Regions from separate parts of the Microbacterium sp. LWO14-1.2 genome, predicted to be linked through region 2. Evidence: predicted binding sites of a transcription regulator. Region 2 holds the regulator's gene; each other region holds the start of a gene.
The links. Region 2 encodes LexA, which represses DNA repair genes until DNA is damaged. Its sites were predicted from a motif close to TCGAACANNTGTTCGA; they were not measured.

Region 1 (10,292 bases), 900 kb from region 2:
TCTCGTCGCGCTGGTCACCCCCATGACCGCCGACGGCGAAGTCGACTGGCCCGCCGTCGAGAAGCACATCGATGACGTGATCACCGCTGGCGCGGACGGCATCGTCGTGACGGGAACGACCGGCGAGACCTCGACCCTGACGGACCCCGAGAAGCTCAAGCTCGTCGAGGTCGGCAAGTCCGTCTCGGCCGGTCGCGCGAAGATCGTCACGGGTGGCGGCTCGAACGAGACCGCCCACGCGATCGAGCTCTACAAGGCGAGCGAGAAGGCCGGCGCCGACGGCATCATGATCGTCACGCCGTACTACAACAAGCCGACGCAGGCGGGCATCCTCACGCACTTCCGGCTCGTCGCGGACGCGACCGATCTCCCGGTGATCCTGTACGACATCCCCGGCCGCACGGGAGTGCCCATCAAGTACGAGACGATCCTGCGTCTCGCGAAGCACCCGAACATCCTCGCGGTGAAGGACGCCAAGGGCGACTTCTCCGAGGTGAGCCGCGTACTCAACCAGACCGACCTCATGTACTTCTCCGGGGATGACGCGAACGTGCTGCCGCACCTCGCGATCGGTGCGACCGGCATGATCGGTGTGACGGCCAACATCGCCGCGACGCCCTATCGGACCATCGTCGACGCCGTGAACCGCGGAGACCTCGCCGCCGCGACCGCCGAGCACAAGCGCCTCGAGCCGCTCGTCCGCGCGGTCATGACCCACGTGCCGGGCACGGTCGCGGCGAAGTACATCCTGCACGGGCTCGGCCGCATCTCGAGCCCGCGCGTGCGTCTGCCCCTCGTCGGACCGGAGGAGTGGGAGGCCGCCCTGATCGAGGACGAGCTCGACCTCGTGAAGGACGTCCCCGGTGCCGACTTCTCGAACTTCCGCCCCGACCGCAATGCGGCTGCGGGCGGCGCCCTGCCGAAGGTGCACGGCACGACACGCTGACACCGGTCGCGGTGCGCCGCGACACCATGAACGAACGGACGCGGGTAGCGTCCGACTGAGGAGAGCGCATGTCCATCCCGATCGCAGATCCCACCGACCTCGAACGGGGGACGCTGCGCGTCACCCCGCTCGGCGGACTCGGCGAGGTCGGACGCAACATGACCATCTTCGAGTTCGACGGCAAGATCCTGATCGTCGACTGCGGAGTGCTGTTCCCCGAGGAGCACCAGCCGGGCGTCGACCTGATCCTGCCCGATTTCGAGCCGATCAAGGACCGGCTCGACGACATCGTCGGCGTGGTGCTCACGCACGGTCACGAAGACCACATCGGCGCTGTGCCGTACCTGCTGCGCCTCAAGAGCGACATTCCGCTAATCGGCTCGGGTCTGACCCTCGCACTGGTCGAGGCGAAGCTCAAGGAGCACCGCATCAAGGCCTTCACGCTCACGGTCAAGGAGGGTCAGCGCGAGCAGGTCGGCCCGTTCGACCTCGAGTTCGTGGCCGTGAACCACTCGATCCCGGATGCCCTCGCCGTCGCGATCCGCACGCCGGCCGGCATGGTCCTCGCCACCGGCGACTTCAAGATGGACCAGCTGCCGCTCGACGGTCGCATCACGGACCTCCGCGCCTTCTCCCGTCTGGGGGAGGAGGGCGTCGACCTGTTCCTCGTCGATTCCACCAACGCGGACGTCCCCGGCTTCACCCCGACCGAGCGGTCTATCGGTCCGGTGCTCGACCAGGTGATCGCGAAGGCCCCTCGCCGCGTGATCGTCGCGAGCTTCTCCAGCCACGTGCACCGCGTGCAGCAGGTCATCGACGCGGCTCACGCCCACGGGCGCCGTGTCGCCTTCCTCGGTCGAAGCATGGTGCGGAACATGACGATCGCCGAGCAGCTCGGGTACCTCAAGGTGCCGGACGGCGTGCTCATCGACTTCAAGAAGGCTCGCGACCTGCCCGACGACCGCATCGTCTACATGTCGACGGGGTCGCAGGGCGAGCCGATGGCCGTGCTCAGCCGCATGGCGAATCTCGACCACGCGATCGAGATCAGCGAGGGCGACACGGTCATCCTCGCCTCGAGCCTCATCCCCGGTAACGAGAACGCCGTGTACCGCGTGATCGACGGACTCACGAAGCTCGGCGCGAACGTCGTGCACAAGGCGAACGCCCGCGTGCACGTGTCCGGCCACGCCGCCGCCGGGGAGCTGCTCTACTGCTACAACATCCTCAAGCCGAAGAATGTCCTCCCCGTGCACGGCGAGTACCGGCACCTCATGGCGAATGCGAAGCTCGCCCAGGACACCGGGATCCCCGCGGAGCGCACGATCATCGCCTCGAACGGCACGGTGATCGACCTGAAGGACGGCGACGCACGCGTCGCCGGTCAGCTCGACCTCGGCTTCGTGTACGTCGACGGCTCGACGGTCGGCGAGATCACCGATGCCGACCTCAAGGACCGTCGGATCCTCGGCGAGGAGGGCTTCGTCTCGGTCATCGTCGTCGTGGATGCCGCGACGGGGCGCATCATCTCGGGACCGGAGATCCACGCCCGCGGCATCGCCGAGGACGATTCGGTCTTCGACGACGTCTCGCCGAAGATCGTCGCCGCCCTCAAGGAGGCGTCGGGCAACGGCGTCCGCGACACGCATGCGCTGTCGCAGGTGGTGCGTCGCACGATCGGCCGGTGGGTCAACCAGAAGCTGCGCCGTCGTCCGATGATCGTGCCGCTCGTCATCGAGGCCTGAGTCCGCGAGGCCCCCGATCGGCCCGGAATGCCGCGTCATTACGGGCCGATGTCGGGTGCTGGTCGTAACGTGAGAGCATGGCCAGGAGCACCACGAAGTCAGCGCGCGCGTCCGAGAGCGCCCCGCCTCGCCCCAAGAGGCAGGCGGCTCCGAAGGCCCAGGCTGCGCCGAAGAAGTACATCGACGATGTCGACAAGCCCCCGGTGATCGTCCGTGCGTGGGGCGGTCTCGCCCACGGTGTGGGTGGCCTCTTCCGTGCCTTCGGTCCCGAGACGCTCGAGAAGGACGACCGTCGCGACGGCTTCCCGTTCCTCCTGGTGCTGCTGGCGATCGCCGGCGCGGTGAACGAGTGGTTCTTCATCGGCAGCGAGGTCGCCGCGAGCATCAGCGCGTACTCCGTCGGCCTCTTCGTGGGGCGGGTCGCGTTCATCATGCCGGTCCTGCTCCTGCTGCTGGCCGGTTGGCTCTTCCGTCATCCCTCGTCCGTCCACGACAACGGACGCATCGGAATCGGCTTCGGGATGTTCGTGCTCGCGCTGTCGGGCATCTTCCACGTGGCGGGTCCGCGACCGCACCCGAACCAGGGCATGCCGGCCCTCAGCGAGTCCGGCGGCCTGCTCGGATGGCTGATCGGGCAGCCCCTGACGTATCTGACGGACATCCCGGCGTATCTCGTGCTGTCGCTGCTGGTGGTGCTCAGCATCCTGATCCTCACGAAGACGCCGCCGAACCGCATCGGCCAGCGCCTCGGCGACCTTTACGCGTGGATGTTCGACGCCGAGCGCACCGAGAAGCCGGCGAAGGATGCCACGGCGATCGACGACGCGGACAAGGTCGACGACCCCGACGTGCTGCCCTGGTGGCGGCGCAACAAGACCGGTCGCGAGGAGGATCCCGACGAGGGGACGCTCGGCTCCGACGACATCACGGCGCTCCTCGGGACCCAGGAGGCCACGCCCGCCTACGACCAGGCCGTCACGGTCGCCAACCCGTACGACGCGGCGACGGAGGTCCTGTCCGACGTGCGCTCGGTGACCGACGCGCTCGCGGAGCAGCAGACCACGGCGCTCCTCGACGACGAGTCGGACACGGGCGAGATGCCCGAGCTCCCGGGGCTCGACGGGTTCGGCACCGACGGCCCGGGCGACGGCGGCCCTCAGGCTCCGGTCGCGCCGTACATCCTCCCGTCGCCCGGCGTGCTGGCGGAGGGCCCGCCCTCGGTGGCCCGCTCGGAGGCGAACGACCGCATCGTCGAGCAGATCACCAGCGTGCTGTCGCAGTTCAACGTGGATGCGAAGGTCACGGGGTTTTCCCGCGGTCCGACGGTCACCCAGTACGAGGTCGAGGTGGGGCACGGCGTCAAGGTCGAGAAGATCCTGCAGCTGAGCAACAACTTCGCGTACGCCGTGGCATCCAACGACGTGCGCATCCTCTCGCCCATCCCCGGCAAGAGCGCCATCGGCATCGAGATCCCCAACACCGACCGCGAGACGGTCGCGCTGGGAGACGTGCTCCGCTCGCAGGCAGCGCACAAGAGCACGCACCCGCTGACCATCGGCGTGGGCAAAGACGTCGGCGGCAACTTCGTGGTCGCGAACCTCGCGAAGATGCCGCACCTCCTCGTCGCCGGTTCGACGGGTTCCGGTAAGTCGAGCTTCGTGAACTCGATGATCACGAGCCTGCTCATGCGCGCACGTCCCTCGGACGTGCGGATGGTCCTGATCGACCCGAAGCGTGTCGAGCTCACCAGCTACGCAGGAGTCCCGCACCTCATCACGCCGATCATCACGAACCCGAAGAAGGCCGCCGAGGCGCTGCAGTGGGTCGTGAAGGAGATGGACATGCGGTACGACGACCTCGCGTCGTTCGGGTTCCGCCACATCGACGACTTCAACAGGGCCGTCCGGGCCGGCGAGGTCGAGGTGCCCGTCGGCAGCGAGCGCGTGCTCAAGCCGTACCCGTATCTGCTGGTGGTCGTCGACGAGCTCGCCGACCTCATGATGGTCGCTCCGCGCGATGTCGAGGACTCGATCGTCCGCATCACGCAGCTCGCCCGTGCGTCCGGCATCCACCTGGTCCTCGCCACGCAGCGCCCGAGCGTCGACGTCGTGACGGGTCTGATCAAGGCCAACGTCCCATCGCGTCTTGCCTTCGCCGTCACCAGCGTCACCGACAGCCGTGTGATCCTCGACAGCCCCGGTGCCGACAAGCTCATCGGTCAGGGTGACGCCCTGTTCTCGCCCATGGGGTCGTCCAAGCCCTTCCGTCTGCAGGGTGCGTGGGTCGACGAGAAGGAGATCGACGCGGTCGTCAAGCACGTCACGCGGCAGGCTCGTCCCGAGTACCGGCCGGACGTGCAGGAGGCCATGGAGCCGAGCAAGAAGAAGGAGGTCGACGAGGACATCGGAGACGACCTCGAACTCCTCCTCGCCGCGGCCGAGCTCATCGTGTCGTCGCAGTTCGGCTCCACGTCGATGCTGCAGCGCAAGCTGCGCGTCGGCTTCGCCAAGGCGGGCCGCCTGATGGATCTGCTCGAGTCGAGGGAGATCGTCGGCCCGTCCGAGGGATCGAAGGCCCGTGACGTCCTCGCGACCCCGGAGCAGCTTCCGCAGGTCATGGCGAAGCTCCGCGGTGAGGACGTGCCGGCCCCTGCCGGTGCCACCCCCGCAGCGCCCGCCGCTGCGGGAGCCGTTGCCCCGCGCGACCCGGTCGAGGCGCAGTTCGAGGGCCTGCCCGAGGTCGAGGCCGATGGCGATGAAGACGCCTGGGGACTGACGGGGCGCGACTGATGGCGATACCCCGGCAGCTGCCCAACGCGATCACGGTCGCACGCATCCCCCTCGCAGTCGTCTTCTTCGTCCTGCTCCTGCTCGGCGGCACCTACGGCCTGACCGATCTGGCCGTTCGCTGGATCGCCGCGGTCCTCTTCATCGTGGCCATCTCCACCGACTGGGTCGACGGCTACCTCGCCCGGCGCTACGACATCGTCAGCGATTTCGGCAAGCTCTGGGATCCCATCGCCGACAAGCTCCTCACCGGGGCCGGTTTCATCGGCCTCGCCATCCTCGCCGAACTCAACTGGTGGGTCGTCGTCGTGATCCTCGTGCGCGAGTGGGGGATCACCATCCACCGCTTGATCGTCGCGAAGGAGCACGTGGTCGCCGCGGCGTGGATGGGCAAGCTCAAGACCGCCGTGCAGGGTGTCGCTCTCGGATGGGCGCTGCTGCCCCTGCACGTGGTGATCGGCCTGTGGCCGTGGGTGCTCGTGACGGCTGTGCTCATGATCATCGTCCTGATCCTCACGGTGGCGAGCGGGATCGACTACATCGTCGCCCAGGTCAGAGGATCCAGGCGGTCGGCGTGACGATCGCCTCCGACGTCGTCGAGGCCCTCTCGGCCCGCGGATGGACGCTGGGCGTGGCCGAGTCGTTGACGGGCGGCGCCGTCGCCGCAGAGCTCGTGAGCGTCCCCGGCGCCTCGGCAGCGCTCTGGGGTGCCGTCGTGGCTTACGCGACTCCGGTCAAGCACTCGTTGCTCGAGGTCGACGAGGCGCTCCTGGCGGCGCATGGGCCCGTTCACCCGCGCGTGGCGCTGCAGATGGCTGACGGAGTGCGCCGCGCCGTCGGTGTCGGACGACCTGCCGACGTCGGGATCGCGACGACCGGCATCGCCGGCCCGGACTCGCCCGACGGTCAGGCCGTGGGCACCGTGCACGTCGCGGTCGTGACTCCGGAGAGCTCCGCGAGCGAGTCGTTCCGATTCGACGGCGACCGCGTGGGGATCCGCGCCGCTTCGGTGGACGCCGTGCTCTCCCTGCTGCGTCGGATGACACGGGAATAGCGAGCGGGACGTGCCCGTTGTCATAAATGTGCTCACACCGAAAGCACAGCGTGCAAGGGTAGATTCTGTGACAGTCGATACGACTAGACTGACGATTCCATCGGGGGAGACCTCGAGTAGGCGATCTGGGAGGAGGTTCCGATGATTCTCGTACGGCAGGAAATCGGCGATGTTCTGAGGGACTTCCGTCTTCAGAAGGGGCGGACGCTCCGTCAGGTCGCGAGCAAGGCGTCTGTCGCCCTCGGATACCTCAGTGAAGTCGAGCGCGGACAGAAAGAGGCCTCGAGCGAGATCCTCGCATCGGTGGCCGATGCGCTCGACGTCCCGATCTCGACGATCATGCGCGAGGTCGGTGACCGCATCTCGGTTCTCGAGGGCATCCAGGTGTTCCCCGACGTCGTCCCCGACGACCTCGTGGCGGCTGTCGAGCCCGAACTCTCGCTCCACTGACATCGAGTCCCCGACTCTTCATGCGTCGTAGTGAGTTCCTCCGCGCTGTGGAGGCCGAATTCGGTGGGCGTGCGTCGTCCCTGGTGAGCGACCTGGTGCTCACAGGATTGTCCGGTCGCACGGCCGAGGGTGCCCTGGACGCGGGGATCCCTCCGCGCGACATCTGGCTCGCGCTGTGTGCTGAGACGGATGTGCCTCTCGAGCGCCGCCACGGCGCCGGGCGGCTCGAGCCTCGCAAGCGCTGAGCCGCGACGGCGGAGCGGAGCGGCTTCGAGATCCGCGACGTCTTTCCCGGCGTGTCGTCGAAGATGTGTTCGAAACGGGCGTAACGTTCTGCACAAGTGGTTCGGAGGCCACGTTCTCCCCGTTCAGTGGGCTCACGCGATGCAATGTCGGTGGCCCCTCGTACGGTGATAACAGGCCGAAGAGCCATACGCCTTGTCGGAGAGTTCGTCCCGATCCCGGGACGACCGCGACAGCCTACAGGCGGCACCACGCGAGCATAAGGAGCACGTCATGCCATCACCCGCAGACCGCGAGAAGTCCCTCGAGACCGCACTCGCTCAGATCGACCGCCAGTTCGGAAAGGGCTCGGTCATGCGGCTGGGCAGCGATGAGCGCGCCCCCGTCGCCGTGATCCCGACCGGTTCGATCGCTCTCGACGTCGCTCTCGGCGTCGGCGGGCTCCCGCGTGGCCGCATCGTGGAGATCTACGGACCCGAGTCATCGGGTAAGACCACGCTCACCCTGCACGCGATCGCCAACGCCCAGCGCTCCGGCGGCATCGCAGCGTTCATTGACGCGGAGCATGCGCTCGACCCCGACTACGCCGCCAAGCTCGGCGTCGACATCGACGCGCTCCTCGTCTCGCAGCCCGACACGGGTGAGCAGGCGCTTGAGATCGCCGACATGCTCGTGCGCTCCGGCGCGATCGACCTGATCGTGATCGACTCCGTCGCAGCCCTCGTGCCCCGTGCTGAGATCGAGGGCGAGATGGGAGACTCGCACGTCGGTCTCCAGGCTCGCCTGATGTCGCAGGCGCTCCGCAAGCTGACCGGTGGTCTCAACCAGACCAACACGACGATGATCTTCATCAACCAGCTGCGCGAGAAGATCGGTGTGTTCTTCGGATCGCCGGAGACCACCGCCGGTGGAAAGGCGCTCAAGTTCTACGCGTCGGTGCGCATGGACATCCGTCGCATCGAGACCCTCAAGGACGGCACCGACGCTGTCGGAAACCGCACCAGGGTCAAGGTCGTCAAGAACAAGATGGCTCCTCCGTTCAAGCAGGCGGAGTTCGACATCCTCTACGGCGTCGGCATCTCCCGCGAGGGCAGCCTCATCGATTTCGGCGTCGACCACGGCATCGTGAAGAAGTCGGGGTCCTGGTACACCTACGACGGAGATCAGCTCGGACAGGGCAAGGAGAACGCCCGCACGTTCCTGATCAAGAATCCCGACATCGCTCTCACGATCGAGACGCAGATCAAGCAGAAGCTCGGGATCGGCGGGCCGGCTGCTGCTGCTCCCGGTGACGAGCTCGCCGAGCGTCGTCCCGCGTAGAAGCCATGCGCAGGCAGTTCGACGGTCGGGGAACGACTGCTCCTATGACCGGAGTGTGCGATGAGTGATCATCATGGGGGCGAGTCCGAGCGGCTCGCTCCCGTGACGCCGCTGTTCGGCAGGCGGCGCGGGGCTTCCGAATCCGACGACGCGGGGGATCGGATTCCGCGCCTGGACGAGCACGGGTCGCGCTCGCACGGGTCGCGCTCGCATAGGACGGGAGACGGCGTCTCGGACGAAGCCCGTCGCGCAGCCGAAGTGGTCGTCCCGCGACGCACCGGCGATGCGGGACTCTGGCGGTCGACCTGGAACGGCGACGACCTCAGCGGATCGATGGCGGAAGAGGCGTCGGACGGTTCCCCGAGCGAACGTCATCCTGCGCGGGGTGCGGCAGGACGAGGTCCCCGTCTGCGTCCGCTCAACGCCGTGCCCGATTCTTCGGGCGGTGCATTCGGAGAGGCGGGAACGGGCGCGCGGTCTCCGCAGAGCGACGAGGAGATCCGCGCCGCAGCGGAGGAGCTCCTCGTGCGCAAGCTCCGCTCGCGCTCGCTGTCGGTCTCCGAAGCGCGTCTCGTGCTGCGAGGCTACGAGAACGACGGCCGTCGTCTCGATGCGCACCAGGTCGACGATGTGGTCGCGGAGTTCGAACGGCGCGGCTATCTCGACGATGCCGTGCTCGCCGAGCAACTCGTCACCGGGGGAGTGCAGCGCAAGGGGCAGGGGCGCGTCGCTCTCACTCGTGCGCTCGCTCAGCGAGGAATCCCGCGCGAGGTCATCGACGCCGCTCTCGAAGAACTGCCGGACGACGACGCCGAGCGTGCCCTCGAGTTCGCCCGGACCAAGGCGACGTCGCTGGCCCGGCTCGATCCCGACACGGCGCTCCGCCGTCTCGTGGGGCAGCTCGCGCGCCGCGGCTACAACGGCGGAGTCGCCATGAGCGCGGCGAAGACCGCGCTGGCGGAAGCGTCCGGCCGCGGGTCGAGCGGAGTGCGCTTCGTCGACTCGGACTGATTCCACGACGATCGGATCCTCGCTGCCCGCTCGCGCTCCGTCGAGCACAGCCGGTGTCCCGTCGACGCGCTCGTAGAATGGAATCATCATGACTATCCCGCGCAGCGAGCCGACGATCATCTCCTCGTCGTCGGCGGCGATCGACCACGACGGCAGACAGCGTTCCTACGAGGTGCGCACCTTCGGCTGTCAGATGAACGTGCACGACTCCGAGCGTCTCTCCGGTTCGCTCGAGAGCGCCGGTTACATCAGGGCAGAGGTCGGCGACGAAGCCGACGTCGTCATCATCAACACCTGCGCGGTGCGCGACAACGCAGCGGGCAAGCTGTACGGCACACTCGGACAGCTCGCTGCCGTCAAGCGGCGCAAGGACGGCATGCAGATCGCCGTCGGCGGGTGCCTCGCGCAGATGGACAAGCAGGCCGTGCTCGACAAGGCGCCATGGGTCGACGTGGTCTTCGGCACGCACAACATGGGCTCGCTCCCCGGACTGCTGGAACGCGCACGTCACAACGGCGAGGCGGAGATGGAGATCCTCGAGTCGCTCGAGATCTTCCCGTCGACGCTTCCGACCAAGCGCGACTCCGCCCACAGCGGGTGGGTGTCGATCTCCGTCGGCTGCAACAACACCTGCACGTTCTGCATCGTCCCGAGCCTGCGAGGCAAGGAGAAGGATCGCCGACCCGGCGACATCCTGAACGAGATCCGGCTGCTCGTCGAAGACGGCGCGATCGAGG
Region 2 (10,292 bases):
AGGTGGATCCACTTCGCCCCCTGCGACACCCACTCGCCGGCCGCGTCGAGCGGGTCGCCGTAGCTGGTCTCGGTGCCGGCCTCACCCTGGGTCAGCCGAACGGCCTTGCCGCCGGCCACATCGACCGCGGGAAGCAGGGTGAGAGAGGGGGACTGCGCGAAGTCGTTCATGACGTCCTCAGGTGAGATGGGATGCGCCTGATCACCGGCACGAGAAACGACACTAGCCTCCGCGGGAGTCCGCTCCAAATGAGATGACGGTGAGGGACCGGCCACACGCTGTAGCCTCGATATCACGTCTATTCGGTCGATGAGGAGATGGTTCATGGCGCGCGACGGGGAAGCATACGGCGGAGGCCCCCTGCGGCGGGGTAACACTCCCCCGCCACCGGCGCCCGAGATCGTCGAGCACGTGCCCCTCTCACCGCAGGACGACGACGACTGGCCCACTCTTCCGGCCAGCGCGCTGCGACCGCGGCCCGAGACGGTCGACCAGGCCGATGGCGACGCAGGAACGGCGCCGTCGACACGCGCCGAGGCCGCGGCCGCCGCATCCGGGGGATCGCCCGCCGCTCCCGTGCGGCCCGAGGCGCCCGCCTCCCCGACGCCCGGCACTCCTGCCGCCGCGCCTTCCGCGCCCGGAGCGCCCGGCGCACCGGCCCAGCCGACCGCACCGGCCCAGCCGACCACGCCCTCTCAGCCGACCGCACCGGCGAGCCAGCCCATCGTCTCCTCCGTCCCGACGCTGCTGCCTGCTCCGGCAGCGCCGCCTGCCCCGACCTCCGTGCCCACGACGGCGCCGGTTCCGACGCGTCCCGCTCCGGCCGCGCCCACGGCACTGCCGGTGCAGCCGCTCCAGCCCGGGCAGCCCGCGCCGGTGCAGCCTGCGCAGCCGGTGCGCTCCGGCCAGCCGGCCGCCCCTGTCGCGTCGGCGCCCGTCGCCCCGGTCACCGGAGCTCCGGCGGCGCCCGCTGCTCCCCCGTCTATCCCGTCCGCTCCCCCGGGTGCGCCGGGACCCGCCGGTACCGCCCCGACCGTCGACCCGCTCACCTCATCCCGTCGACTGCAGCGGGAGCAGGGCCTGGAGCGACGCTCCTTCCTGCAGCAGGACCCCCGCGAGGAGCCCGCCCGCCACGGAGGTCGCGGCGTGCTCAACCGGCTCGGCTTCTCCCTCGCCCCGAACGCGCAGGAGCGCGCGGTGCGCGAGGACGAGCACGCCGTGAGCCGGCACTGGCCGGGCCCGCGCACGGTCGCGGTCGTGAACGGCAAGGGCGGGGCGGGCAAGACCCCCGCCACCGTGCTGCTCTCGGCCGTGTTCGCGCAGTACGGCGGGGCCGGGGTGCTCGCCTGGGACAACAACCAGACCCGCGGCACGCTCGGCTGGCGCACCGAGACCGGCGCCCACGACCGCACACTGCTCGAGCTGCTCCCGCAGACGCAGCGGCTCCTCGGCGCCCAGGGTCAGTCGGCGGATCTCGCCCACTTCGTGCATCATCAGCCGCAGGAGAAGTACGACGTGCTGCGCTCGAAGCCCATCCGTCTCGCGCACGAGAACCGGCTGAGCCCCGATGACGTGGACGCGATCCACGCCGTGGCTGCGAAGTTCTACCGCCTCATCATCATCGACTCCGGCAACGACGAGTCCGACCCGATGTGGCTGCGGATGATCGAGCTCGCCGACCAGATCGTCGTCGCCACCACCACCCGCGACGATCATGCGGAAGCCGGCGCTCTGCTGCTCGAGGCCCTCGAGGACCGCGACGAGCGCTCAGCGCGACTGGCGCGCGAGTCTGTGGTCGTGGTCAGCCAAGCCGACCCCAAGGCGTCGTCGGCCGACGTCGCCGAGGTCGTGGCCGGGTACCAGCCGCTCGCCCGCGATGTCGTGCAGATCCCTTACGACCGTGAGATGGTCGACGGCCACCTGCGGCTGCGGGCTCTGGCCGCGCCGACGCAGCGCGCCTGGCTGTCGGCCGCTGCCGCGGTCGCACGCGGCTTCTGATCAGTCGCGCAGGCTGTTCACCCAGTTGCGCAGCAGCTGGATGCCGGCTTCCCCAGACTTCTCGGGGTGGAACTGCGTGGCGGAGAGCGGACCGTTCTCGACGGCCGCGAGGAACGGCTCACCGTACGTCGACCAGGTGAGCACGGGCTGCGGGAACGGCGGGATGACGTCGAGCTCCCACGACTGCGCCGCGTACGAGTGCACGAAGTAGAACCGCTCGTCTTCGATCCCGCGGAACAGGATGCTGTCTGCGCCCGGCTCCACCGTGTTCCACCCCATGTGGGGCAGCACCGGAGCGTTGAGCTCGGTGACGGCACCCGGCCATTCCCCGAGCCCCTCCGCATCGGTGCCGCGCTCGACGCCGTGGGCGAAGAGCACCTGCATGCCGACGCAGATCCCGAGAACCGGGCGGCCCCCCGCGAGGCGGCGATCGATGATCTCGTCCCCTCCGTGCGCGTGGAGCGCGTCGCGGACCGCCTGGAACGCGCCGACGCCGGGGACGAGCAGGCCGTCGGCCTCGAGCGCCTCGGTGCGGTCGCGGGTGAGCACGGCATCCGCGCCTGCCGCGACGAGAGCCTTGACGGCGGAGTGCACGTTGCCCGACTCGTAGTTGAACACGGCGACGCGGGGTGCCCCGGTCACAGCGCGCCCTTCGTGGAGGGGATGCCGTCGACGAGCGGGTCGAGTGCCTTCGCCTGGCGGAACGCCCTCGCGAACGCCTTATACTCGGCCTCGGCGATGTGGTGCGGATCGCGTCCGCCCAGCACCCGCACGTGCACGGTCAGCCCGGCGTTGAACGTGATCGCCTCGAATGTGTGACGGACGAGGGAGCCGGTGAAGTGGCCGCCGATGAGGTGGTGCTCGAAACCCGCCGGCTCGCCCGTGTGGACGAGGTACGGGCGCCCCGAGATGTCGACCACGGCCTGGGCGAGTGCCTCGTCGAGGGGCACGAGCGCGTCGCCGTAGCGGGAGATGCCGGACTTGTCGCCCAGCGCCTCGCGGATCCCCTGGCCGAGCACGATCGAGATGTCCTCGACCGTGTGGTGGGCGTCGATGTTCGTGTCGCCCGAGGCGCGGACAGTGAGGTCGGTCAGGGAGTGCTTCGCGAACGCCGTCAGCATGTGATCGAAGAAGGGCACCGACGTGTCGATGTGGCTCGCACCGGTGCCGTCGAGGTTCAGCTCGAGCTCGACAGTGGACTCCGAGGTGCTGCGCACACGCGTCGCGGTGCGAGGGGTCAGGGCGGTGCTGCTCATGAAGCCGATCCTATCGAGGCCAGTGCGTCGAGGAACGCGGTGGTCTCCGCCTCCGTGCCGGCGGTGACCCGGAGGTGCCCCGGGATGCCCACGTCGCGGATCAGCACCCCGCGGTCGTACAGCTGCTGCCAGACCGCACGGGGATCGGAGACGCCCCCGAAGAGCACGAAGTTCGACCATGATTCGTGGGGCGTGTACCCGAGCGCCTCGAGCGTCGCCGAGATGCGGTCGCGCTGCTCGATGATCTCCTCGACCATGCCGAGCATGACGTCGGAGTTGCGCAGAGCCGCGATGGCGGCGGCCTGCGTGAGCGCGCTCAGGTGGTAGGGCAGCCGCACGAGACGCAGCGCGTCGATGAACGCGGGATCGGCCGCGAGGTAGCCGACGCGTGCACCCGCGAAGGCGAAGGCCTTGCTCATCGTGCGCGAGACCGCGAGTCGCGGACGCCCGTCGAGCAACGTGAGCGCCGATGCCGCCTCGCGCGGAGCGAACTCCTGGTACGCCTCATCCACCACGACGATCCCTCGGCTGGCCTCGTACACCGCCTCGATCACATCGAGCGACAACGGGGTGCCGGTCGGGTTGTTCGGCGCGCACAGGAGGATCACATCGGGGTCGGCCTCCTCGACCTGCGCGGCAGCATCGTCGGGAGTGAGCGAGTAGTCGGGCTGGCGCGTGCCGGCGACCCACGTCGCGCCCGTGCCCTTCGCGATGAGCGGGTACATCGAGTAGGTGGGCGCGAAGCTGAAGGCTGTGCGCCTCGGACCGCCGAAGGCCTGCAGGATGTGCTGCAGGACCTCGTTCGAGCCGTTTCCTGCCCAGATCTGCTCCGCCTCGAGACCGTGCCCGAGATACTCGGCGAAACCCTCGCGGAGGGTGGTGAACTCGCGGTCGGGGTAGCGGTTGACGTCACGCAGAGCCACGGCGATGTCATCGAGGATGTCGCTCGCCACGGCATCCGGGACGGGATGCGTGTTCTCGTTGACGTTCAAGGCGATGGGCAGCGGCGCCTGAGGGGCCCCGTAGGGAGTGAGTCCTCGAAGATCGTCACGAAGCGGGAGGTCGGCGAGTGATGCGGTCACCCTTCCCATGGTAGGCCGCGCAGTGGCGCCCGGCTGCCGGGTGACGTCACTCGGAGTACTGCGCGGGGATCGCGATCTCCTGGCCGATCTGGAGCGCACCGCCCTGGAGGACGTTCAGGCGGGTGATGTCGCCGATGACCTCTCGCGGGTCGGCACCAGGCGCGACGCTCTCGGCGATCGACCATAGGGTGTCGCCCGGCATCACGGTGACCGTCTCGAACGATGCCGTCGCGACGCTCTCGTTCGAGGCGAGGGCCGTGCCCCCGCTCAAAGCCGCGAACGCGATGCCCCCGGCGAGCGGGACGGCGGCGAGAGCGAGCAGGAAGCGACGACCGCGCGCCGTCAGCCGGAGCCGCGTCGCCGGACGTGCCGGAAGGACCGCTGCAGTGCTGAAGGTAATGGTGGTCATCTGGTGCTCCTCTGCTCTACCGCTGTGCGTCTGCATCAGCGATGAAGTTGGCGTAGCGTTCGCATTCGCGACTCGGCCGGGAGTCATGAATGCGAAGCTACGTTCCGAAGGTATCTTCGAATTCGAATGTCTGTCAAGAGTTCTTCGAAACCCGTTCTCCGAATCAGCCGACACGCTCGAACAGATATTCCAGATCGGCGTGATTCTCGGATACGGTTTCGATACGCACACCCCATCACGGGCCACCGACATTCGAATCCGGACCGCGATACCGCACACCTGAGGAGCACCATGAGCGAGATCTCCGCCCCCGAGTCCGAGGCGCCGCGCACTCGGCGGAGGAAGAGCCTCAGCCCCAAGCAGATGGCGATCCTCGAGGTCATCCAGACGTCGATCAGCCGCTACGGCTACCCGCCGAGCATGCGCGAGATCGGCGACGCGGTGGGGCTGAAGTCGCTCTCCAGCGTCACCCACCAGCTCGGACAGCTCGAGCTGAGCGGGTATCTGCGCCGCGACCCCGGCAAGACCCGTGCCATGGAGGTGCTGATCGATCTGCCGGGCACCGGCGCCGAGAACCCGGCCGATGTCGCGACCCCGGTGGGCGACGCCGCCCTCGTCCCGCTGGTCGGCCGCATCGCCGCCGGCGTGCCGATCACCGCCGACCAGCAGGTCGAGGAGATCTTCCCCCTCCCCCGCCAGCTCGTGGGCAAGGGCGACCTCTTCATGCTCAAGGTCTCGGGCGAGTCGATGATCGACGCCGCCATCTGCGACGGCGACTGGGTCGTCGTCCGCTCGCAGAACAGCGCGGAGAACGGCGAGATCGTCGCCGCGATGCTCGACGGCGAGGCCACCGTCAAGGTGCTGCGCCGCCGCGACGGCCACACCTGGCTGCTGCCGCGCAACTCGGCGTTCGAGCCCATCCTCGGCGACGAGGCCGTGGTGCTCGGCAAGGTCGTCGCGGTCCTGCGCGCCGTCTGAGGTCTTCCGGCCGGAGCCGACCGGCCGGCCGGCTCCGCCTAGGCTCGGAGGCATGTCCGCACCGTTCGGCTCCTGGCCTTCACCGTTCACTCCGGCATCCGTCGCGGCGTCGTCGCCGCGCATCGACGGCGCCCGCTTCGTCGGGGACGAGGTCTGGTGGGGCGAGTCGGTCCCATCGGAAAGCGGTCGCGTCACCGTCCGGAGCTCGACCGGCGACCAGATCCTCCCGGCGCCGTGGAGCGCACGGTCCCGCGTTCACGAGTACGGCGGCGGCGCGTGGGCGGCCGACCACGACGGAACGCTCTACTTCGTCGACGCGAAGGACCAGCGCGTGCGGAGGATGCCGCGCGGCGGCGAGCCCGCAGTCCTCACAGCCCCTGGCCCTGTCCACGGCGGTCTGCGCGTGCAGCGGGGGCGGCTGTTCGCGGTGCGCGAGGATCTGACCGTCGAGCCGCACCGGCGCGCCGTCGTCGAGATCCCGGTCGACGGATCGGCCGCAGACGATCCCGGCGCGGTGCGGGTGATCGTCGAGGGCGACGGCTTCTTCGCGCACCCCGCACCGAGTCCGGACGGACACCGGGTCGCCTGGGTCGAGTGGGACGCGACACGGATGCCGTGGCAGTCGGCGCGTCTCGCGGTCACCGACGGCTCTCTCACCACCGTCGTGCCGACGCGCGCCGCTCTGCAGCCCGAGTGGACGGGCGACGACGAACTCGTGGTCGCCGATGACCCGTCCGGGCGGTGGGCCCTGCACAGGGTGCGCGTCGACGCCGACGGGCGGTACGGGACGCCAGAGCCGGTGACCGCCGCCGATGTGGACGCCGACACGGGGTACGGACTCTGGGTGCTCGGCAACCGCTGGTATCAGCCCCTCGACGACGGTCGCCTCGTCGCGGTGCGGACCGACGGCAGGGACGCGGTGGTCGTGATCTCCTCCGATGGCAGCGCTCGCCCGCTGACCGTCCCGCCGGACGGCCACGTCAGCGTCGATGACGTCGCCGGAACGCGCATCCTCCTCTCCGGCAGCAGTTCGACGTCCGCTCCCGGTCTCTGGCTCGTCGACGTCGACACCGGCGCGGTCGAGGCCGTCGCCGGTGGCGCACCGGTCGACCCGGCGTGGATGCCCACGGCATCCCCCCTCGTCGTCGACGGCCTCCACGGCCCCGTGCACGCTTTCGCCTACCCACCGGCCCACCCGTCGGCGATCGCCCCCGAGGGAGAGCTGCCGCCGTACGTCGTTCTCGTGCACGGTGGTCCGACCGCCCACGTAACCGGCGCGACGTCCTCGGCTATGGCGTTCTACACGAGTCGCGGCATCGGGGTGCTCGACGTGAACTACGGCGGCTCGAGCGGGTACGGGCGCGCGTATCGAGAGCGCCTGGACGGCGCGTGGGGCGTCGTGGACGTCGACGACGTGATCGCTGCGGCGCGCGGGCTCGTCGAGGCGGAGCTCGCCGACCCCGCACGCATCGCGATCAAGGGCGGTTCCGCCGGCGGCTGGACGGTGCTGTCGGCGCTCGTGCGCGGGGACACGTTCGCGGCCGGAATCAGCCGATACGGCGTCGCGGACCTGCGGATGCTCGTCGAGCACTCCCACGACTTCGAGGCGCACTACATCGAGGGGCTCGTCGGTCCGCTCCCCGAGGCGGAAGACCTCTACGTCGAGCGCTCACCGCTCACGCGCGCCGATCGCATCGACGTGCCGGTGCTGCTCATGCAGGGCGGAGAAGACCGCGTGGTGCCGCCGGCGCAATCGGAGGCGATCCGCGGTGCGCTGGCAGCGCGCGGGGTCGAACACGAGTACGTGCTGTACCCGACGGAGGGACACGGGTTCCGCGCCGCGGAGACCATCGTCGACGCACTGGAGCGGGAGCTCGCGTTCCTCGGCCGGGTGTTCGGCTTCAGACCGGCGGGCTGATCACTCGCCGACGCGGTTGCGCAGGCGCATGGCCCGCTCCGCCTCGCGCGTGTCCTGCCGCTCGCGGAGCGTCTGACGCTTGTCGTACTCGCGCTTGCCCTTCGCGAGCGCGATCTCGACCTTGGCGCGTCCGTCGGAGAAGTACAGCTTCAGCGGGATGAGCGTGTAGCCGCCCGCCGAGACGGCGTGCGCGAGCTTCGCGATCTCCTCGCGGTGCAGCAGCAGCTTGCGGATGCGCTTGGCCGAGTGATTGGTCCAGTGACCCTGCGAGTACTCGGGGATGTGCACGGCGTCGAGGAACACCTCGTTGCCCTTGACGAACGCATACCCGTCGCTGAGGTTCGCGCGTCCCTGACGCAGTGACTTGACCTCGGTGCCGGTGAGCACCATCCCCGCCTCGTACGACTTCTCGATGTTGTAGTCGTGACGTGCGCGACGATTGGTCGCGATGACCTTCTCCCCGCGTTCCCTGGGCATGATTCTCTCCTGTGCGTGACGACGTCGGTGACGCGATCCGTCACCGAGCAGCCTGTCAGTCTATACCGCGCCGGGTCAGGTGCGAAGCCACCGGCGGATCGCGAAGCCCGCCGAGAGCGCGGCGAGCACGACGCCGATGATGATCAGCACGGGCACGACGACCGCGGCATCCTGCATCCCGATCCAGGTGGTGATGAACGGCACCCGGCCGCGGAGATAGCCGTTGACGCCGAAGTGCACGCCCGCCACGACCGCCGCGCTCGCGAGCACGGAGCCGAGGAAGGCGGCGAACACGCCCTCCAGCACGAACGGCGTCTGGATGAATCGGTTCGAGGCGCCGACGAGACGCATGATCCCGATCTCCTTGCGTCTCGCGTACGCGGAGAGGCGGATGGTGGTCCCGATGAGCAGGATGGCGGCGATGAGCATGAGCACGGCGATGCCGACCGCGATGTACGTCGCGACGGTCAGCGCCGAGAACAGCGGCTCGAGGTACTGCAGCTGGTCCCGCACCTGCTCCACCCCGGCGACGCCGCTGAACGCCTCGGCGATCACCTGCGACTGCCCCGGGTCCTTCATCGTGACGAAGAAGACCTCGAAGGCCTGGTCGGGGGTGATGACGCTGGCCTGCTCCTCACCGAGCTGTGCCACGAGCTTGGCGTAGGTGTCTTCCTTGCTGTCGAAGGTCACCTCGTTGATGAGCGGCGACAGCGCGTCGCCCTCGAGCTGGTCGCGGACAGCGGTGACCTGATCCTCCGTCGCCGCGCCGTCGATGCACGTGTCCGATTCCGAGATCGACGAGCACATGTAGACGGCGACCTGCGCGCGCTCCGACCAGTAGCCGCGCATGGTCCCGATCTGCGACTGCATGAGGATCGCGGCGCCGACGAACGTGAGCGACACGAACGTCACGAGCACGACGGAGATGACCATGGAGATGTTGCGGCGGAGGCCGACGAGGGCCTCCGTGAGGATGAGTCCGATTCTCATGACGTCGGCCCCACCTTCTCGTCGCCGTCATCCGAGAGGCCGAGGCGATCGGCGACCCCCAACTCGGCGACGTCGACCTCGGGGAGCACGATGGGATGCGTGCGCGGCGGGGTCTGCGCGGCAGGTGCTTCCGGCACCACCGTCGCCTCCTCCACCGACGGCTCGGCGGGCACTGCCTGCGCCTCCGGCGTCTCGGATGCCGTGGGCACGGCGTCCGGCGCGGCCGCAGCCGCCTTGCGCTGTGCGCTGAGCTCCTCGGCGAGAGCGGCGCGCACGACAGACAGGTCGGCCGTCTGGCGCTGCACCTCCTGTACGGCGGTGAGCGCGGCGGCCGCAGCGGCTCCGCGCACCTCTTCGGGGACGAGTCGCGGGATCTGAGAGGTGTCGCCGTAGCCGCCGTGCACCTCGTCGCGCACCATCACGCCGTCGCGGAGCTCGATGACGCGCCGCTGCATCTGATCGACGAACGCCGCCTCGTGGGTGGCCATGAGCACCGTCGTACCGCCCGCGTTGATGCGGGCGAGCAGCTGCATGATGTCGACCGAGGTCGCGGGGTCGAGGTTTCCGGTCGGCTCGTCGGCGAGCAGCACCTGCGGACGGTTGACAAGTGCACGCGCGATCGCGACGCGCTGCTGCTCGCCGCCCGACAGCTCATGCGGCATCCGCTTCTGCTTGCCGTCGAGGCCGACGAGGGCGAGCGCCTCCGGCACGGCCTGCTGGATGAAGCCGCGCGACGATCCGGTCACCTGCAGGGTGAACGCCACGTTCTGATAGACGGTCTTCGACGGCAGGAGGCGGAAGTCCTGGAAGACGGACCCGATGTGCCGGCGGAAGTAGGGGACCTTGCGGTTGGCGAGCGAGCGCAGGTCGCGACCGAGCACGGCGACGCGCCCCGAAGTGGGTACGTCCTCGCGCAGGATCAGCCGCAGACACGACGACTTCCCCGACCCGGAGGCACCGACGAGGAAGACGAACTCCCCGCGCTGGACCTCGAAGTCGACGCCGGACAGCGCGGGCCTGGTGGTCCCGCGATAGCGTTTCGTGACGTTCTCGAACCGAATCATGGCGATACGAGCCTAAGTGCGCTGATTCCCCTGCCCGCGAGCGACACCCCTGTGGCCCCCTGCGCGTCGTGGCGCACTGCTATACATGATGTGCCGGTATACAGCGGCGATGCCGATCCG
Region 3 (10,292 bases), 870 kb from region 2:
ACGCTCCGTTCTTCCACAGCATGCGCGAACACGGTGTCGCGCTGCCTCCGAGCGTCTTCGAGGCCTGGTTCCTCACAGCTGCTCATGGCGAGGACGAGCTGCAGCGTATCGAGGCGGCGCTTCCGGCTGCCGCCTCGGCTGCTGCTCGCGCCCTCGCGGCGAGCTGACACCCCGACGCGAGCCATCACACGAACATCACTCGTCGTTGCGGCGAATCCCGGTAGCTCCGGCCCGATGGACTGAGCCAGTCGATCGTGCCGTCCGGTAGTTGTCGCGCCGACCACCGATGGTCGTCGGCGATGTCCGGATGCTTGAGCGCATGGTGTCCGCGGCAGAGGTGAGCGAGATTGTGGACGTCGGTGCGCCCGCCTTTCGCGTGGTCGTGGGTGTGATCGGTCTCGCATCGGTGCACCGGCATTCTGCATCCGGGAAAGCGGCAGTGCTGATCCCGCGCCCTGAGGAAACGTCGCATCGGCTCGGTCGGTGTGTACGTGTCGGTCTCGGTGACCAACCCGCCCGCGTCGAGGAACAGGCGCGACCATCCGAGGTTCCGCCCGGCGAGATCACGGGCGTGGTCGGGGTGGAGCGGTCCGTATCCGTCGAGTTCGGCGGGCCGCTCGTCGAACCCGGCGAGCGTCGTCGCCGCGATCGTGACCTGGATGCGCCCGCGGATGTTGTCGAGCCCGGGGCCGTTCGCCGGACTGGGGTCGGCTGCGAGCAGCAGGTCAGTCAACAGGTCGGCGCGCACCTGGTCGATCGTGCGCGAGTCAGCGGGGACGGGTTCGGCGTCGCAGCCGTGCCGGGAGTCGTGGCCGGCGTTGCCGGGGTCGGTCGTGAACGTGCCGCCAGCGAAGATCGCCGTCCGATCGAGCGAATCGAGGCCGGGCTCGACGCCCCGATCGCCCTCCGAGGCGGACGCCTCAGGAGTCTGCCGCGCTGCCACCACTCCGCGGGCGAGCTGCGTGAGCCGGTCCATGATCGCGGCGGCGAGGTGCTCGGGTAGCACGACGGTGAGCAGCGCCAGCCCGTCGTCCACCGAGCGCATCGTCACGGCGCGCTCAGACCGTGCGCGCTCGTGCCGCTCGACCACCGTGTCGCCTGCCAGGGCCGCGGCGAGGCGCTTCACGTGAGCGGCGGTGCGGGCCGGCGTCTCCGCTTCCGCCACGACGCGCGCGGCCGTGTCGAAGGTGGCGAGTGCCGCGGCATCCGCTCGGCCGTTGTTGATCGCCTCGCGTACGATGCCACCCGCTCGGACGATCTCGCGCACATGCCCCGCGGTGATCGCTCCCTCCTGAAACGCGGCGAGCACCTCGGGATGACCCCGCTCGAGGAAGGCGGCATCGGTGAACGCGTACTCCATCGTGCTGTGCGCCACGCGACCCGCGGCGGCGTACTCCGCGACCATCGACCGGTGGATCGTGTCGCGGTGGAAGGGATGCTCCTCGGCATCCTGTTGATCGACCCGCATCCTCTCTGCGAGAAGGTGCGACGCGTGCGCTTCGAGCGTCGCGATCCGACGGCGGGTCTCCGTCCACGCGTCGAGAAGCGCAGCGCGCTGCTCGATGTCGATCTCGACGGCGGAGGTGGAAGCCATGCTCCGAGTTTAGTAGATTTGTTCGAATATCGAGGAGAACATCGGAATGGAGCTACGAGCGTATGACGGTCGTACACAACGGATCGTTGCGGTCCTGTGAAGAAGACGCAGACAACTGGCAGGACGCCGCTGGCAGACTGGACGCATGGTGACGTTGCTGCTGGACCAGACGCAACTCGAGATCGTGCTCTCGCCGATCGAGCGTGCCGCGAGCTTCCACCGGGACAACCTGCGGATCGAGCGCGAGACCATCACCAAGGTGCAGCTCACCGACGACGCGTGGACCTGGCTGCGCGGCGTGCCGAACCCCGGAACGCACATCCCGGGTATCCTCGCGGCCGGGACCTGGAAGGCCGCGGGAAGCACCGATTTCGTGCTGATCCGTCGGCACCGCCCGAGCGTGGTGATCGACCTCGACGGTGACGAGCAGTTCCGGCGCTTGATCCTCACGACCCGCCACGGGCTCTCGCTCACGCAGGCGCTGCGACTCCCTGTCTCGGAGGAACCCGCCGACGTCGAGGAGATCGTCGCCACCGCGCCGACGCCGGTGTCGAAGGCGCGCAAGCGTCCCGTCATCCGCCCCAGGCCCGCCTGAATCCCTCGGACACAGGAATGCCTCCCCGCTGATCGGCGGGGAGGCATTCGACTGTCGGGAGGGCGCGGAGCGCTCAGTCGTGCCGGTGCTCGTGGTGCTCGTGCTCGTGGTGCTCGCCCTCGTGGTGCTCGTGCTCGCCCTCGGCCTGCGCCTCCGCACCCTCGCCGGGCGCAGACGCGGGAACCTGGTCGATCACCCCGGTGCTGGCGACAGACCACTGGGTGTCGCCCTCGCCGGTTCCGTCGTGCTCGTCAGCATCGGGCGCGTCGCCGTGGGGGTAGTCTCGCGGCTCGTCCTCGTAATAGGCGCGTGCTGCGGCGGCCAGCATCGAGCTGACCGCAGCGGAGCGAGGATCCTCGTCGCCCTGTTCCCGGGGCTGGTCGCCCTCTTCCGCGGGCTCGTCGCCGTGCTCCCCGGGCTGGTCGTCGTGCTCGCCCGACTCGGATGCAGCGGTGTCGCCCGTTGCATCCGTCTCGCCGAGGCTGTCGAACACGTCCACGCCTGAGTCGTGTGATTCCTCCGCGGCGTCGCTGTCCTCCGGCTCATCCGTCTCGGCCTGCGTCGATCCGGCGCCGAACAGGATGTCGTCGAAAGACGGCCCGCCCTCGACGGGCGCTTCCGCGGGCGCCGCGGCCGTCGCGTCGGTCTCCGCAGGGGTGTCCGCGTCGGCCTCGGCGATCGACGGGGCCTCGACGGCAGCATCGGCGCCGGGTGCTTCGTCCGGCTCGGCGACAGCGTCAGCATCCGGCTCGGCGACAGCGTCGGCAACCGGCGCTGCGACGGCGTCAGCATCCGCCACGACGTACTCGGATGCCGCGGCGACCGCGCGCGGCTCCAGTGTGCCGCCGCGGACGAGCTCGATGAAGACGTCCTCGAGCGTGGGGCCGCGCTGCACGAGTGTGGTGAGCGCGATGCCGGCCGCGGCGGCGATGGCGCCGACCCTCGCCGCGTCCCCTCCGCGGACGCGGAGTCCGGAGCGCAGCACCTCGATCTGGAACCCGGCCTCGGCCAGGGCGCTGCGCAGGGCTGCACGGTCCGCCGCGTCGACCACGACCGATCCGGCGGTGGGGTCGGCGAGCTTCTCGATGCCGCTCGACAGCATCAGCTGCCCCTTCGAGAGCACGAGCACGTTGTCGGCGACCTGCTCGACCTCGCTGAGCACGTGCGACGACACCAGCACGGTGCGTCCCTCGTCGGCGAGGCGACGCATGAGCAGGCGCATCCACCGGATGCCCTCGGGGTCGAGCCCGTTGGCCGGCTCGTCGAACACGAGGGCGCCCGGGTCGCCGAGCAGGGCGTGCGCGACGCTGAGGCGCTGCCTCATGCCGAGCGAGAAGCTGCCGACGCGCCCCTCGGCCTCGTGTTCCAGGCCGACGAGCGCGAGCACCTCGTCGACGCGCGAGAGCGGGATGCCGTTGGCCTTGGCGGCGATCGTCAGGTGGCGGGTCGCACTGCGACGGGGCCGGTAGACCGTCTCCTCGAGCACGGAGCCGATCGTGCGCAGAGGGTGGCGCAGCTCGGAATGGGCGACGCCGCCGATCGTGGCGGTTCCGCTGGTGGCGCGCACCTGTCCGAGCAGGATGCGCAGTGTCGTGGTCTTCCCGGCGCCGTTCGGGCCGAGGAAGGCGGTGACGGCTCCCGGCTCGACCCGTGCGGAGAAGTCGGACACCGCCGTCACGTCATTGAAGCGCTTCGTCACGCGCGTGAACTCGAGCACCTGTCCGTCGGGCATCCGCGACCTCTCGTTGCAATGGGCAGTTCCGTCTATCCTGCCGGAAAAGCCGTCCGATCGCGTATTTACCCCACGGACGGGTGCGAGGGCAAGCACGAATCCAGCGGGTAGCCTGGCACGCGTGACCGATTCCACCACCGCGCCCCGGGTCCTCGTCTGCACGGAGGGGGCGCTGGGACGGCTCACTCTCAACCGCCCCGAGGCGATCAACGCCCTCGACCCCGGCATGATCGACCTGCTCACCGAGGCGCTCGAGGCCTGGCGTCACGACAGCGACGTGCAGATCGTGATGATCGACGGGGCAGGGGAGCGCGGGATGTGCGCCGGGGGCGATGTGCGCGCCCTGTATTCGCAGATCGTGGCGGGCGACACCGACGTCACTGCGGAGTTCTTCCGCGCGGAGTACGCGCTCGACGCCCTCATCGCGGAGTACCCGAAGCCCGTCGTGACGATCGCCGACGGCATCACGATGGGCGGCGGGATCGGCCTCTCCGGCCACGCGGCGATCCGCATCGTGACGGAGCGCTCGAAGCTGGCGATGCCGGAGACGCGCATCGGCTTCACACCCGACGTCGGCGGCACCTGGCTGCTCGGCCGCATGCCGGGCCGGCTCGGCGAGTACTTCGGTCTGACCGGTTCGACGATGGATGCCGCGGACGCGGTGCTGCTCGGGTTCGCCGACCACATGGTGCCCTCCGACCGGCTCGACGCTCTGCGCGAGGCCCTCGCCTACCGCGCCGACCCGACCGGCCCCTCCGAGATCGTGCTGCTGTTCGACGAGACGCCCGAGCCCTCGACGGTGCCGGCGTCGCGCGTGTGGATCGACGACGCCTTCTCGGCCGACACGGTCGCAGAGATCGTCGAGCGCCTGCGGGCGCGCGAGGAGCAGGATGCCGCGGCCACGGCCGACCTGCTCGAGAGCCTCGCGCCGACCGCTCTGGCCGTGACGCTCGACGCCGTTCGCGAGGCGCGGGCGATGAGCAGCCTGAGGGACGCCCTCACGGGGGAGTACCGCCGCGTGATGTGGTTCGTGATGCAGCATCCCGATCTCGTCGAGGGCATCAGGGCGCAGCTCGTCGACAAGGATCGCAACCCGAAGTGGCAGCCCTCGTCGATCGCGGAGCTCCCCGAGGACGCCGGGGCCGATGCGCGTGCATACACCCCGGAGCGCGCACTGTTCTGAGGGTGAGGCGGGGCCGCGTCTTGTTCGCCGCGGTCCAACTACCCGGGGTCTTCGATCGGCCGGTTCGCTGTGAGCGAAGGTCATCCCCGCGGGGGATACGAATGTCGGCGGTTCGTGGCACTCTTGCATGTGCGCGATCGTCGGCCCGCGTCCGCCTGCCGGGAGATCCGCCGCGTCACCCTTCATAGAAAGTCCGCCTGTGCTGGGAAAAATTCTCGTCCGCTATCTGTCCCGCTATAAGTGGCTGCTGCTCGTGGTGCTGGTCTTCCAGTTCGCGAGCGCGCTGGCCACGCTCTATCTGCCCCGTCTGAACGAAGACATCATCAACAAGGGTGTCGCGCTCTCCGACACGGGGTACATCTGGCGCACCGGCCTGTTCATGCTCGCGGTGTCGCTCGGTCAGATCGTCGCGTCGATCATCGCGACCTACTTCGCGGCCCGTGCCGCCATGGGGGCCGGTCGCGACATCCGCGCCGACGTCTTCGGCCGCGTCAGCGGCTTCTCCGAGCGCGAGGTGTCGCAGTTCGGCGCCGGCTCGCTCATCACGCGCAACACGAACGACGTGCAGCAGGTGCAGATGCTCGCGATGATGGGCGCCACGATGCTCGTCACCGCGCCGCTGCTCGCGATCGGCGGCATCATCTTCGCGATCCAGACGAATGTGGGTCTGAGCTGGCTGATCGCCGTCTCGGTGCCGCTGCTGCTCATCGTCGCCGGCCTCGTCGTGAGCCGCATGGTGCCGCTGTTCCGCAGCTACCAGGGCAAGCTCGACGCGGTGAACCGGGTGATGCGCGAGCAGCTGACCGGGGTGCGCGTCGTGCGCGCCTTCGTGCGCGAGCGCATCGAGGAGGGGCGCTTCCGCGAGGCGAACACCGACATCATGGTGGTCGGTCGCAGGGTCGGCTCGCTGTTCGTGCTGCTGTTCCCGCTGTTCATGCTGATCCTCAACGTCACCGTCGTCGCCGTCATCTGGTTCGGCGGCATCGAGGTCAACGCGGGCACGGCGCAGGTCGGCACGATCTTCGCCTTCATGCAGTACATCGGGCAGATCATGGGCGGCGTCATCATGGCCAGCTTCATGGCGATCATGATCCCGCGCGCCGCCGTCTCGGCGGAGCGCATCGGCGAGGTGCTCGAGACCGAGTCGAGCATGACCCGGCCGGATGCCGGGGTCACGGAATTCCCCGACCCGGGCGCCGTCTCGTTCGACGACGTCTCCTTCACGTATCCGGGCGCGGACGCCCCGGTGCTCTCGGGGATCAGCTTCGGCGCACGACCGGGCGAGACCGTCGCGATCGTCGGTTCGACGGGTGCGGGCAAGACGACTCTCGTGTCGCTCATCCCGCGCCTCTTCGACGTCTCTGGCGGAGCCATGCTCGTGGGCGGGACCGACGTGCGCGAGGCCGACGTCGAGTCGCTGTGGGCATCGATCGGACTCGTGCCGCAGCGCCCGTTCCTCTTCACCGGCACCGTCGCGTCGAACCTCCGGTACGGCCGCGAGGATGCCACCGACGAAGATCTCTGGCACGCACTGGAGATCGCGCAGGGCCGCGATTTCGTGGAGGACATGCCCGACGGGCTCGAGTCCCGCATCGCGCAGGGCGGCACCAACGTCTCGGGCGGTCAGCGTCAGCGCCTCGCGATCGCCCGTGCGATCGTGCGCCAGCCGCAGATCCTCGTGTTCGACGACTCGTTCTCCGCGCTCGACCTCACCACCGACGCGCGGCTGCGGCAGGCGCTCTGGCGGGAGCTGCCGAACGTGACGAAGATCGTCGTGGCGCAGCGCGTCTCGACCATCACCGACGCCGACCGCATCGTCGTGCTCGAGGGCGGCACCATGGTCGGGGTCGGCACACACGAGGAGCTGCTCGAGACGAGCACCACCTATCGAGAGATCGTCGAATCGCAGCTGGGGGTGGACGCATGAGCGACCAGAAGCCGCAGAGGGCACGGCGCCAGCGCGGAGGCGCGCCGGCAGCCCCCGTCGTCGAGCGCGAGCTCTCCGACGAGGAGAAGTACGAGGCGGAACTCGCCGAGAAGGCGAGGCAGGACGGCGGCGGCTGGGACAGCGTCGCGCCCGGGAAGGCCGACAACTTCGGTCGGAGCTTCAGCCGGATGATCGGCCTGCTCAAGCCGTCGGCCGTGTGGTTCGTGTTCGTGTCGATCCTCGGCGCCATCGGCGTGGTTCTCACGGTCGCAGCGCCGAAGGTGCTCGCGGAGGCGACGAACCTCATCTACACGGGCTTCATCGCCAACCAGCTGGGACAGTCGCAGGGCGACTTCCCGGGTTTCCCCGTGGGGACGCCGAAGGCCGAGGTCGTGGAGCAGCTGCGCGCCGCCGGTCAGGACGACTACGCGAACCAGGTGTCGGCGCTCCACGACTTCCAGGTCGGATCCGGCATCGACTTCGACGCGCTGCGCTGGATCATCGCCGCCGTGCTGGCGATCTACATCGTGGCGGCGTTCCTCAGCTGGGTCCAGGGCTACGTCATCAACGTGATCATGGTCCGTACCATGTGGCGGCTGCGCGAGCGCGTCGAGGCGAAGATCAACCGGCTGCCGCTGTCGTATTTCGACAAGGTGCAGCGCGGCGACCTGATCTCGCGCGTGACGAACGACATCGACAACATCACCCAGACCATGCAGCAATCGCTGTCCGGTGCGCTCACCGCGGTGCTCACCGTGGTCGGAGTGCTCGTGCTGATGTTCTCGATCTCCTGGCAGCTCGCGCTCGTCGCCCTCGTGGCACTGCCTCTCATGGGCGTGATCTTCGGCGTGATCGGCCCGCGTTCGCAGAAGGCCTTCGGCACCCAGTGGCGCAAGGTCGGTCGTCTCAACGCGCGCGTCGAGGAGTCGTTCTCGGGGCACGCTCTCGTCAAGGTCTTCGGCCGGGAGCAGGACGCGCTGCAGAAGTTCAAGGACGAGAACGAGGAGCTGTTCCAGGCGAGCTTCAAGGCACAGTTCCTGTCCGGCATCATCATGCCGGCCATGACGTTCGTCGGCAGCCTCACGTATGTCGGGATCGCGGTGCTCGGCGGCCTCATGGTCGCGAGCGGTCAGCTCCGCATCGGCGACGTCCAGGCGTTCATCCAGTACTCGCAGCAGTTCACTCAGCCGCTCTCCGAGCTCGGCGGCATGGCCGCGGTCGTGCAGTCCGGCACCGCGTCGGCCGAGCGGGTGTTCGAGCTGCTCGACGCCGACGAGCAGGAGGCGGATGCGAAGGACGCGCCGCCGTTCGAGGAGGGCAAGGGCGTCATCGAGTTCGAGAACGTGCAGTTCTCCTACACGCCGGAACGTCCGCTCATCACCGACCTGTCCTTCCGGGTCGAGCCGGGGCAGACGGTCGCGATCGTCGGTCCGACCGGTGCCGGGAAGACCACGCTCGTGAACCTCATCATGCGGTTCTACGAACTCAGCGGCGGTCGGATCACGCTCGACGGCCAGGACATCTCGGAGATCACCCGCGACGAACTGCGGTCGCGCACCGGCATGGTGCTCCAGGACCCGTGGCTGTTCGCCGGCACGATCCGCGAGAACATCCGGTACGGTCGCTCCACGGCGACCGACGAGGAAGTGCTCGAGGCCGCGAAGGCGACCTACGTCGACCGGTTCGTCCACGCTCTCCCCGAGGGGTACGACACCGTGCTCGACGAGGACGCCTCGAACGTCTCCGCCGGTGAGCGTCAGCTGATCACGATCGCCCGCGCATTCGTCGCCCAGCCGTCGATCCTCATCCTCGACGAAGCCACGTCCGCGGTCGACACCCGCACCGAGCTGCTGCTGCAGAACGCGATGGCGGCGCTGCGTCAGGGGCGCACGTCGTTCGTGATCGCGCACCGGCTGTCGACGATCCGCGACGCCGACCTCATCCTCGTGATGGAGCATGGCGACATCGTCGAGAAGGGCACGCACGACGAGCTCATCGCCGCGCAGGGCGCCTACTGGCGTCTGTATCAGTCGCAGTTCGAGCAGGCGGCGACCGACATCGACGCCGAAGACGCTCTCACCGGCTCGACGCCCCTGGTCGTCAGCGGCGAAGCCGAGGAGATCGCCGCCGCGCAGGTGGGCGCCTCGGTGGGAGCGCAGCAACCCGTCGCCGAGGCTGCGGCAGCCAAGGCAGTCGTCGAGCGCCCGGACGGCGAGTCACCGGCCTGACTCCGTTCTCACGGGAGCTGACTCCGCACAGACGAGAGCGCCGTGTCCCTTCGGGGCGCGGCGCTCTCGTCTGTGCGGGTGGTCACCAGGCCGCTCGCGCGCCCCGCTGAGTCGACACCGACCTCGCTATTCCCGTGGAACTCCCGCAGCAGGTGCCAAGGGAACGGGCGCGCGGCCGACCCGTCAGCGCTGGGCTTCGCTGATGCCGAACAGCTCGAAGGGGTGCGTGAGCCGCCACCACGGATCCGGTCCCTCGACATCGGCGTCGAGGGCGAGCGGCGTGACGACCGAGTCGAGCGGACCCGCCACCAGCAGCGTCCCGACCTCGTCGCCGTCGTCGCGGTGGTCGCCGAGGTCGAACGTGGGGGTGCTCTGCGCTCCCGCGCCGTTCCACAGCACGACGTCGGAGTCCGCAGCGGTGACGATGTCGATCGTCGTGCCCCACAGCGTCGTGACGGTGCCGACGACCGTCTCCTTGGCGACGGCGGGCTCCTGCGAGGTCAGCGCGGCCTCGACCTGCGCGAAGAGCGCCCGCGTCTCCGACAGGCGCTGCTCGTCGTCGGCCTGTCCGAGCACCGCGGCGTACAGGTGCACCGTCGTGTCGTCTACCGTGATGTCCTTGGCCGTCAGCAGGTTCCAGCTCTCGCCGAGGGTTCCCGTCTTCACGCCGACGACGCCGGCATCCGCGAGCATCCCGTTCGTGTTCACGACCGTGCCCGCTCCGGGTAGGTCGACCGAGGTCGTGCTGACGATGCTCGCGAACACCGGGTTCTGCATCGCGCGCTCCGCGAGGGCGACGAGCGCCTCGGGCGTCGCGGTGTTGCGGTCGTCGAAGCCCGAGGGGGTCACGACGGTGATGCCGTCGAGGCCGCGGTCGCGCAGCCACACCTGCGCGGCGGAGGCGAAGGCGGCCTCCGTCCCCCAGATCTCGCGGGCCAGCCGGTCGATGTAGTTGTTGGCCGACCCCATGAGCGTGCCCTGCAGCAGCTGATACTCGGTGAGCGTGCCGCCGACGGGCACATCGAGCGACGAC

Region 1: a site for LexA is predicted at 7,284-7,299, ahead of recA (recombinase RecA). Genes of this name have one in related genera too.
Region 3: a site for LexA is predicted at 1,605-1,620, ahead of MRBLWO14_RS11090 (DUF222 domain-containing protein). Genes of this name have one in related genera too.

The regions. Positions count from the first base shown of each region.
Region 1 covers NZ_CP151633.1:300,569-310,860, reverse strand. The annotation lists gene dapA (4-hydroxy-tetrahydrodipicolinate synthase) at 1-946, shown strand, start outside; gene MRBLWO14_RS01620 (ribonuclease J) at 1,015-2,691, shown strand; gene MRBLWO14_RS01615 (DNA translocase FtsK 4TM domain-containing protein) at 2,769-5,480, shown strand; gene pgsA (CDP-diacylglycerol--glycerol-3-phosphate 3-phosphatidyltransferase) at 5,480-6,055, shown strand; gene MRBLWO14_RS01605 (CinA family protein) at 6,052-6,531, shown strand; gene MRBLWO14_RS01600 (helix-turn-helix transcriptional regulator) at 6,673-6,981, shown strand; gene MRBLWO14_RS01595 (DUF3046 domain-containing protein) at 7,002-7,226, shown strand; gene recA (recombinase RecA) at 7,498-8,544, shown strand; gene MRBLWO14_RS01585 (regulatory protein RecX) at 8,803-9,555, shown strand; gene miaB (tRNA (N6-isopentenyl adenosine(37)-C2)-methylthiotransferase MiaB) at 9,644-10,292, shown strand, end outside.
Region 2 covers NZ_CP151633.1:3,182,810-3,193,101, reverse strand. The annotation lists gene priA (bifunctional 1-(5-phosphoribosyl)-5-((5-phosphoribosylamino)methylideneamino)imidazole-4-carboxamide isomerase/phosphoribosylanthranilate isomerase PriA) at 1-170, opposite strand, end outside; gene MRBLWO14_RS15380 (AAA family ATPase) at 412-1,998, shown strand; gene hisH (imidazole glycerol phosphate synthase subunit HisH) at 1,999-2,640, opposite strand; gene hisB (imidazoleglycerol-phosphate dehydratase HisB) at 2,637-3,254, opposite strand; gene MRBLWO14_RS15365 (histidinol-phosphate transaminase) at 3,251-4,345, opposite strand; gene MRBLWO14_RS15360 (LysM peptidoglycan-binding domain-containing protein) at 4,383-4,745, opposite strand; gene lexA (transcriptional repressor LexA) at 5,037-5,723, shown strand; gene MRBLWO14_RS15350 (prolyl oligopeptidase family serine peptidase) at 5,776-7,641, shown strand; gene smpB (SsrA-binding protein SmpB) at 7,642-8,118, opposite strand; gene ftsX (permease-like cell division protein FtsX) at 8,194-9,108, opposite strand; gene ftsE (cell division ATP-binding protein FtsE) at 9,105-10,172, opposite strand.
Region 3 covers NZ_CP151633.1:2,310,355-2,320,646, forward strand. The annotation lists gene MRBLWO14_RS11085 (glutamate-1-semialdehyde 2,1-aminomutase) at 1-167, shown strand, start outside; gene MRBLWO14_RS11090 (DUF222 domain-containing protein) at 185-1,594, opposite strand; gene MRBLWO14_RS11095 (hypothetical protein) at 1,740-2,189, shown strand; gene MRBLWO14_RS11100 (ATP-binding cassette domain-containing protein) at 2,263-3,921, opposite strand; gene MRBLWO14_RS11105 (enoyl-CoA hydratase/isomerase family protein) at 4,043-5,104, shown strand; gene MRBLWO14_RS11110 (ABC transporter ATP-binding protein) at 5,304-7,031, shown strand; gene MRBLWO14_RS11115 (ABC transporter ATP-binding protein) at 7,028-9,259, shown strand; gene MRBLWO14_RS11120 (D-alanyl-D-alanine carboxypeptidase) at 9,443-10,292, opposite strand, start outside.